2 regions of the Bacillus sp. BSL6 genome follow, and region 1 is predicted to be linked to the other one. Evidence: riboswitches for the same ligand, from Rfam matches in the RefSeq annotation. Region 1 holds a riboswitch; the other holds the start of a gene.
What was found. Region 1 has a riboswitch for FMN ahead of RCJ96_RS07430 (ECF transporter S component). Riboswitches for the same ligand answer to the same signal wherever they lie in the genome.

Region 1 (4,428 bases):
TAATGCTAGCACCGTAGGAGACCCGATATTCTTAATAACTACATTTAGTTTTTTATAATCTGGTCTAAAATCATAACCCCATTGCGAAATACAATGAGCTTCATCCACAACAAATAATGAAATATGAACTTTCTTCAATTCTCTTATTAACAATTCCGACTGCAACATCTCTGGTGATACAAAAATAAATTTATAAGAAGCTAATCTTTTCATCGCTTCTCTTTTTTCCTGTAATGTCCGAAAACTATTAAATGCTATCACTCGGTTTTTCACAACATATTTTAATTGTGTAACCTGATCTTCCATCAAAGATAATAATGGTGATACAACAAGTACTGTCCCTTCTTGCATAAGCCCTGGAAGTTGATAGCACATAGACTTCCCTCTTCCGGTCGGAAGCATCGCTATAACATCTTTTCCTTCCAATAAATCTGTAATGACTCCTTTTTGACCTGGACGAAATTCAGAATATCCAAACCACCTATATAAATATTCCTCAAGTTTCATTTATACCCTCCATCCGCGCCAATACAAGACGAACTTCAAAATAAGAGATATCCTCTCCAACCGCTTGTTTCAACTCACGCAGCTTACGTGTTTGTAATGCATCAATTACTTCTGTTACTTTATCTATTTTGTCTTTTTCCATAAACATTTCAATTGAAAAATCTCTTTCTCGCAAAGCAATTTCAACAAAATGATCTTCTATCGTTGCAACCTTTAGATTTCTAATTGTCGCTATTTCTTCTAATGAGCGCCCTTGCCTCCAAAAATTATATGTTTTTTTCGTTGATAAACTAAATAATTCAGCTCTCTCATTTGGATAAGAGATAATCTCAGATAATAACGGAAATTCATTTTCATAATCGCGAACTTCTTGTATAAGGAAATGAATTGTACCCCAAAATAAAAAGTACACCCTGAAAACATCTCGTCTCGTAATTTCTGCTAACTGCTGCAATGTACAACCGATACGTTCATATCCTGTTAATCTATATGTTACAATCGTTGCTTCTACCACATCACATTTCCTTAAAAGAGTATATATTTCTTTCCATAATCCTTTTGCCAATTCACTACGCCTATACGGCATACCTGTTAAAAAGCGTTTCACCCAAACCATTATTTCTGTATCTTGTTGAATAGGAATAAACTTCGTATTATTCTGTTGTAAATTAGATATAGTTTGAATAATTAAGGATAATCTTTTCCAAAATGTTTCACCTAATTCACCATAGTGCAAACCATGTAAATGCGCTGGAAAAGCATACCCTTCCTCCCATGTATGTAACTGCATTTTACCTTTAGGTGTTAACAAATATGTATTTTCATGTATCTCTTGAATCAAATCTGCTTGCAACAACTTTGCAACTTCACGATCATATTCAGCTCTATTTAGCGATTTATATATTCCAAACAAAAAAGAAATTCGGAACATATTTCCATCTTGTAACGTTTGCGAAGAACGTTTTCCCTTTAATAAATAATAAATAGAAGAAACGGTCCTTTCACCATTCAATTGTTTTAAACAATACAATACAGTATATTGTAGTTGCATTACCGCTTCCACCTTTCAATCTAACTTAGTTACTCATTAAACTTATCATATTGGCAATATGTACTTGTATATATTCTATTGTACCAAACGAAATAACATTTACGTATTTTGAAAATCTTATGACATAATGCAGAAATTAGTTGACACTCTAATTGATAAGGATTATCATTATAATTTTATGTTGAAAAGTTTTAAAAACCGTTTTACAATAAGGTTATAATTTTTATGGCGAGCTTTTCACATACATATTATCAGGAGGGAAAAAAGATGGCAAAATATACAATCGTTGATAAAGATACTTGTATCGCATGTGGTGCTTGTGGCGCTGCTGCACCAGACATTTATGACTATGATGATGAAGGTATTGCATTCGTAACATTAGACGATAACCAAGGTATCGTTGAAATTCCAGATGTATTACTTGAAGATATGATGGATGCATTCGAAGGTTGTCCAACTGACTCAATTAAAGTTGCTGACGAATCATTCGACGGCGATGCTTTAAAATTCGAATAGTCTTTTATTAACTTCAAAAAATACCCCTCATTCCTTTGAGGGGTATTTTTTGTTTTCTATTTTCATTCTCCTTATTAAAAAACCATTAGTAGTTACATACTACTAATGGTTTTATTTTATATTTTATGCATTTTTCATTTTTGCAAACACCCATACTTTCAGGCGTGAGAATAACGCTACAAATACAATTGTCACAACAATTCCTTTAATCAAATTAAATGGTAAGATTGCCGTTACAACCGTTGTTTTTATCGCTTCGCTAGACATAGCTGGTGAATTTAAAAACCAAGTGTAAGCTGGGAATATGATGATGTAATTTAATACGCTCATAATAAGAGCCATTGTAATTGTCCCTAGCATTAATCCTGTCGTTAAACTCTTAACAGTACGATACTTCCTAAATAAGAAAGCTGCTGGTCCAATAAATAAACATCCTGCAATAAAGTTAGCAATTTCTCCAACTGGTACTCCCGTTAAACTCCCTTGAATCCCGTAATGTAAAATATTCTTTATCGCTTCTACAATTATCCCTGCAACTGGTCCGAAAATAATTGCAGCAATTAGAGCTGGTACATCACTAAAATCAATTTTTAAAAATGGCGGAAGCCCTGGGAATGGGAAATCCAACATCATCAGTAAATATGCAATACTACTTAGCATCGCTACACTCACCATCTGCACTACACTGTTTTTTTGTTTCATCTTTCTCTCTCCTTTTCCATCGATCATCTCATGGAAAGTGGAAAGGTTCTGCTATGCCTACTTTTTCATAGAACGAAAAAACCCTTTGTGTTTTACACAAAGGGAGAATTTAAGGCACATCAAACAGACGTTCAAATACTTATCTTTTTTGAACGCTTGAACCTCCATCTTCTCCCATCCAGACTGTACTGTCGGCTTTGGAATCACACCAAATCCTGCCTTAACGGCTCGCGGGCTTAGAACAAAATCACATATAGTTCATCACCGCCGGTCGGGATTTTCACCCTGCCCCGAAGATAGACCGATATTCTATTTTCCACTTCATTATACAACAACATGATCGTATTGTGAACAAAAAAAGTGTAACTTATTAAAAATAAGTTATTAATTTTACATAACCAAAATCATACATTATATTTTACAATACACCCCATATTTTTTAGTATTCGGCATTTCTCCTATGAATCCCCTAGTCATATATAATTAAAAGTGATAAGATGTTGAATTGTTAAGATAAGAACATTTTCTGGATTATGGAGGAAATGTCATGAAGAAAGAAAAGAGACACTCTATTCGAGAAACAATGAAAAAAAACTTAAGGAAAGAATACTTTTACTTAAAAAAAGAATTACTTTTCTACTGTCCAATTGATTTAGGCACATTCTCAAGTGAGACATACTATGCTGCTTTCGATGAAGATGGCATCAGTATTTATCAGTATGATAAAAAGACAGAAAGTAAATTAAAATTATGTGAGCGCCATCCATGGAAGAATTGGAATAAAGTGAAGGTTGATCATTATTTGACAACTTCACAATTTATTTTCCAAGGTGAGCGAAACTGGATATTATCCCTTTTCCAAAAAGGAAAAGAAGCTCAAAAAATAATCGAAGAGCATACATCTTTACAAACTGAAGTTGTTTCCCGCTCTTTCTTAAAAAAGCTTCCTGGTTTCCGTTCTAATGCACCATTGAATAAATACATCGGCAGCATTTGCTATACTGCACTCATTGCATTTTTATTAAAATGGATGATTCCATTTCAAGGACCACAAATCGCCCTGTACTCTATTTCAATCGGTTGTATGCTTCTTGGTTTACTTTGTTTGACAATTGGTTTAATTGAACCGACTATTGTACTATTTCGAACAAACGAAAAAACAAGAGCGAAAGTATTTTACTTATATAGCTACTTAGCTATTTCTGGATTTATATGTGTCTTTATTTTTTGGTAAAAAAGAGCTAGTAACTAGCTCTTTTTTTACTTTACATATAATTGTTGATTTGGATAAATGAGCTCTTGTTGCAACCCATTTTTTTCTTGAATTTCCTTAACGGACATTCTAAATTTCCGTGCAATGCTAACTAGAGTATCACCTTTTTGGACAACGTATAACGATGAAGAAACTGTTTCATTTCTTTGTTCATGTAAAACAAGCAATGGATTCATCGCATTCTTTTTTGCCATCGTCCATTTTCCTTGATGAACTTCTAAATGTAAGTGTGCACCTCGGGATTCTCCTGTATTTCCTACTTCTCCAATTATTTCTCCCTTTGAAATATAATCCCCTTGAACTACATATCTCTTATTTAAATGTGCATACACAGCCTCATATTCTCCATGTTTAATAAATATAACGTTTCCATAACTAC
Region 2 (4,428 bases), on a different contig from region 1:
ACCTAAATTACAATATTCGTCAAGGTTAATAATTTATATTTCTGAAAATTGTTACATCATTACACTAAACTATATTCTAATTGAATTTCATGTAAAATCGGGATATTATCATACCCAATGCGCGGAATTTCTTTCTTTATTTTTCGTGCCTCTTCCACCGCATTTACATATAAATTCGTCATCAAAAAATTACGTTTTTGGTAAAAACGTAACGCATTCATATTATCATTTGTTGTTATAAGCCAAACCTGCCTGCACCGTTCTTCTTCTGCAACTCTTAATACACAATCCACAAGTTTTGTCCCTATTCCTTTTCTTTCTTCAAAGCTATCTAACGATACAATTTCGCACATATTTCCGATCAATTCATACGTTACAATTCCGATTATTCTGTCTTCTGAGAGCGCAACAAATCCTGGCAACTCTTCTAACTGATGTCCCTTACCACGTGAAACCATCAATGAGCTCCCCCAGTTCTCACACATGAACATTCGAATTGTTTCTTTCATCGCTGGCGTAATTTTTTGTATATGCACCATTTCCTATTTCTCCCCTTTTCTATCCTTGTGATACAATATAAGTGTATCACATGTAACGGTATTTGGAGGATGAGGTAAAGTATGAAACGTTTTTTTGCAGCATTGTTTACTATACTAGGTGCGATAACTGCCCTTGGGATTTTCTTTACAAATAAGGTGATGTACTTAAAGAAAAAAACAGAGGAAGAAATACTCGAAAGAGAAACGAAAAAACATTTTCGTATAGAGGATTTTGATGCTCTTCATAAAGAAGAAATTGATATTCCTTCGCAATTCGGATATGATCTTCACGGATATTACATTCCTGCTGGTCATTCCAATAAGTTTATGATTTTCTGTCACGGCGTAACTGTAAATAAAATGAACTCTGTAAAATATGCAAGGTTATTTTTAAACAGAGGATATAATGTCGTTATTTATGATCATCGTCGTCATGGTAAAACTGGCGGAAAAACAACAAGCTATGGCTACTATGAAAAGCATGATTTAAAATCTGTAGTTGACTGGCTAAAAGGTCGTTTTGGAACAAATATAACACTCGGTATTCATGGTGAATCGATGGGCGCTGCAACACTTCTTCAGTACGCAGGACTTGTAGAAGATGGTGCTGACTTCTATATTGCAGATTGTCCTTTCTCTGATTTCTACGGACAATTACAGCACCGTTTAAAGGTTGAATTCCATTTACCAAAATGGCCTTTATTACCTTTAGCAAATGCTTTCTTAAAAGTGCGTGACGGTTATACGATTCGTGAAGTTTCACCAATCGATTGTATAAAAAACATTAACAATCCCGTCCTCTTTATTCATAGTAAAGATGATGATTATATTTTAGCTGATATGACGAAAGCGCTCTATGAAGCGAAGGAAAACAATAAACAACTTTATATTGCAGAACACGGCGCACACGCTTGCTCTTATAACGAAAATAAAGAAGAGTATGAAGCAGCCGTTGATCAATTTTTAAACTCATATGTAAAAGAAACAAAAAACAGGCTTGCATAAGCCTGTTTTTTTATTGCGCTAAAACGTCTGTAACTTGTTCCATATTTTCAGAAATCCACTTTATTGCATCATCTAGCGTTGGAAATTCTGTCGTTTGAAATGTTACCTCATCTTGCAGTAACCAAACATCCTTTGACTCTTGTCCTACACCAGCAATGGACCAGTGTAACAAACTATATGGATGATTATCATTCAAAAATGATGCCCACGTGCGCTCATTTGCAATATTTCGTAATGTACGTAATTGTTTATCCATCTTTCGTCACCTTACTCTAGTCAGTTATAAAAAACATTATAACACTCTCTTCTCTTCCAAAGAAAGTGCTCTTTTCATATTGTCAAGTACTTCTCTTGATTATATGATGAAATTAAGCGTTTGGGAAGGAGGGATAGCGTTGGCTAAAGTACAAATTAAAGTAAATGATAATGGCTCTTTTCGCGTTACAGGGGACGTGGAATTAGTTGATTCACAAGGGAATGTATTCCCAGCAAAACCGGCATTTTCTTTATGCCGTTGTGGTTTATCAAAAAATATGCCTTATTGCGATGCTTCGCATAAAGGTAAATTCGAATCTGTTGTTAGAGCACCAGAGGCAGAATAATTTCACATGTGACATGCACATTTTTTTGTGCATGTTTTTTCTTTTTAGCAACTCCGTTATATCCCTTCTCCTTACAACATTTCTAATACTTTTGTCTCCATCTCAGCCTACATATATTTTCACACAATTCTTCACATTCGAATACTTTTTACTAGCCTTTTATTTTTTTTGTGCTATAATTTGAGCAAACAGCATCCTTCGGGGTCGGGTGAAATTCCCAACCGGCGGTGATGAAGTGCAAACTTCTAAGTCCGTGACCCGTTTTCAACTCGAAAACGGTGGATCTAGTGAAACTCTAGGGCCGACAGTATAGTCTGGATGGGAGAAGGATATGTTTTCTAGTAATTTTATATAGCGAATACACTTTTATTTCAGTATGCATATTTTTATAGATTCAATTCAAATCTATATATATGTTTTATTTTGTATACTTATCTTTCTATACTGAAATAAAAAGATACGACTAGCGTTTGAAAAATTTGATATTTTTGCTAGGTTTCTTCCTTATGCCAAAATATCAATCATCGTTAGGTTTCTTTCCTATACTTTCGTATTCGAACTATATTTCTAGAAATCACGTCTCCCAAGCCCCAAGGATATTAAAATCCTTGGGGTTTTTTGATTTTTTTAGGAGAGGTGAAGAAAATGACAGATCAAGAATATATGAGGATTGCTCTGCAATTAGCAGAAGGAACATCTGGGCAAACAAGTCCAAATCCTATGGTTGGTGCTGTTGTTGTAAAAGACGGAAATATCGTCGGTATGGGAGCTCATTTACGTGCTGGTGAAGAACACGCAGAAGTTCATGCTCTTCATATGGCTGGTGACAAAGCAAAAGGAGCCACAGTGTATGTAACACTTGAACCATGTAGCCATTTTGGAAAAACACCACCTTGCTGTGAATTGCTCATCAAAAAAGAAGTCAAACGGGTTGTAATTGCTACTCTTGATTGCAATCCTCTCGTTTCTGGTAATGGAAAAAAAAGATTAGAGGAAGCTGGCATCGAAGTAACTACCGGTGTTCTGGAAGCAGAAGCAGTTTTATTAAATCGCTACTTTTTTCACTACATGAAAACGAAACGTCCGTTTGTAACAATAAAAACAGCGATGAGCTTAGACGGAAAAACAGCAACCGTAACCGGTGAAAGTAAGTGGATTACAAGTGAAGATGCACGAGCTGATGTTCATCAATATCGTCATACACACGATGCGATTCTTGTTGGAGTGAATACAGTTATAGCTGATAATCCGCATTTAACAACAAGAATTCCTAACGGGGGGCAAAATCCTATACGCGTTATTTTAGATACCCATTTACGAACGCCACCATCTTCTCATGTCATAACAGATGGTTTAGCACCGACATGGATTATAGTTGGTACGGATGTAAATCCAGAGAAAATAGCTTCTTATGAATCTGAAAATATAGCTATATTCCAAATGAAAACGAAACAGATTGAAATACAGGATGTTTTACACCTACTCGGCGAAAAACAAATTCTTTCTCTTTTCGTCGAAGGTGGTCAAACCGTTCATGCAAGTTTCTTACAAACAAAGTATTTCAATGAAATTGTAACTTATATAAGTCCAAAATTAATTGGTGGAAAAAATGCCCCTACTTTATTTGGCGGCAATGGTTTTTCAACATTACAAGATGCACTTTCCTTGGAAATTCAAGAGATGAAACAAATTGGCGATGATATAAAAATTGTTGCGCATGCCCGAAGTGAGGTGATGGAATGTTTACAGGAATTGTAGAAGAATTAGGAACGATTGCAAACATGCAACAAAGCGGCGAAGCGATGAAGTTAACGATTCATGCCAATAAAATTTTATCAGATGTTCACTTAGGTGATAGCATCGCGGTTAACGGTATTTGCTTGACTGTAACGAGTTTCACAACAACTTCATTCACAGTGGATGCAATGCCCGAAACGATGAAATCGACATCACTTCGCCTACTCAAATTACACTCTAAAGTAAATTTAGAGCGAGCAATGGCTGCAAACGGACGATTCGGTGGACATTTCGTTTCAGGACATATTGATGGCATTGGGACGATATTAAACAAAAAACAACACTATAATGCCATCTATTACAAAATAGCTATTTCTGATGAACTGCTGCGCTATTGTTTGCATAAAGGATCCATTGCTGTTGATGGAACGAGCTTAACAATATTTGATCTAGACGAATCTTCCATTACAATTTCACTCATCCCGCACACAGTAAGTGAATCTATTATCGGAGAAAAGAATGCCGGTGACATCGTAAACATTGAG

Region 2: linked by a shared signal. The riboswitch ahead of ribD (bifunctional diaminohydroxyphosphoribosylaminopyrimidine deaminase/5-amino-6-(5-phosphoribosylamino)uracil reductase RibD) and the one ahead of RCJ96_RS07430 (ECF transporter S component) in region 1 are both predicted to bind FMN.

The regions. Positions count from the first base shown of each region.
Region 1 is NZ_JAVGCW010000002.1:240,564-244,991, forward strand. Features, by position in the region: gene RCJ96_RS07415 (RecQ family ATP-dependent DNA helicase) at 1-507, opposite strand, end outside; gene RCJ96_RS07420 (helix-turn-helix domain-containing protein) at 497-1,558, opposite strand; gene RCJ96_RS07425 (ferredoxin) at 1,826-2,074, shown strand; gene RCJ96_RS07430 (ECF transporter S component) at 2,198-2,776, opposite strand; FMN riboswitch at 2,939-3,078, opposite strand; gene RCJ96_RS07435 (hypothetical protein) at 3,324-4,010, shown strand; gene RCJ96_RS07440 (peptidoglycan DD-metalloendopeptidase family protein) at 4,037-4,428, opposite strand, start outside.
Region 2 is NZ_JAVGCW010000001.1:706,510-710,937, reverse strand. Features, by position in the region: gene RCJ96_RS03980 (GNAT family N-acetyltransferase) at 60-539, opposite strand; gene RCJ96_RS03975 (alpha/beta hydrolase) at 621-1,544, shown strand; gene RCJ96_RS03970 (YqkC family protein) at 1,555-1,800, opposite strand; gene RCJ96_RS03965 (CDGSH iron-sulfur domain-containing protein) at 1,940-2,146, shown strand; FMN riboswitch at 2,337-2,480, shown strand; gene ribD (bifunctional diaminohydroxyphosphoribosylaminopyrimidine deaminase/5-amino-6-(5-phosphoribosylamino)uracil reductase RibD) at 2,792-3,904, shown strand; gene ribE (riboflavin synthase subunit alpha) at 3,886-4,428, shown strand, end outside.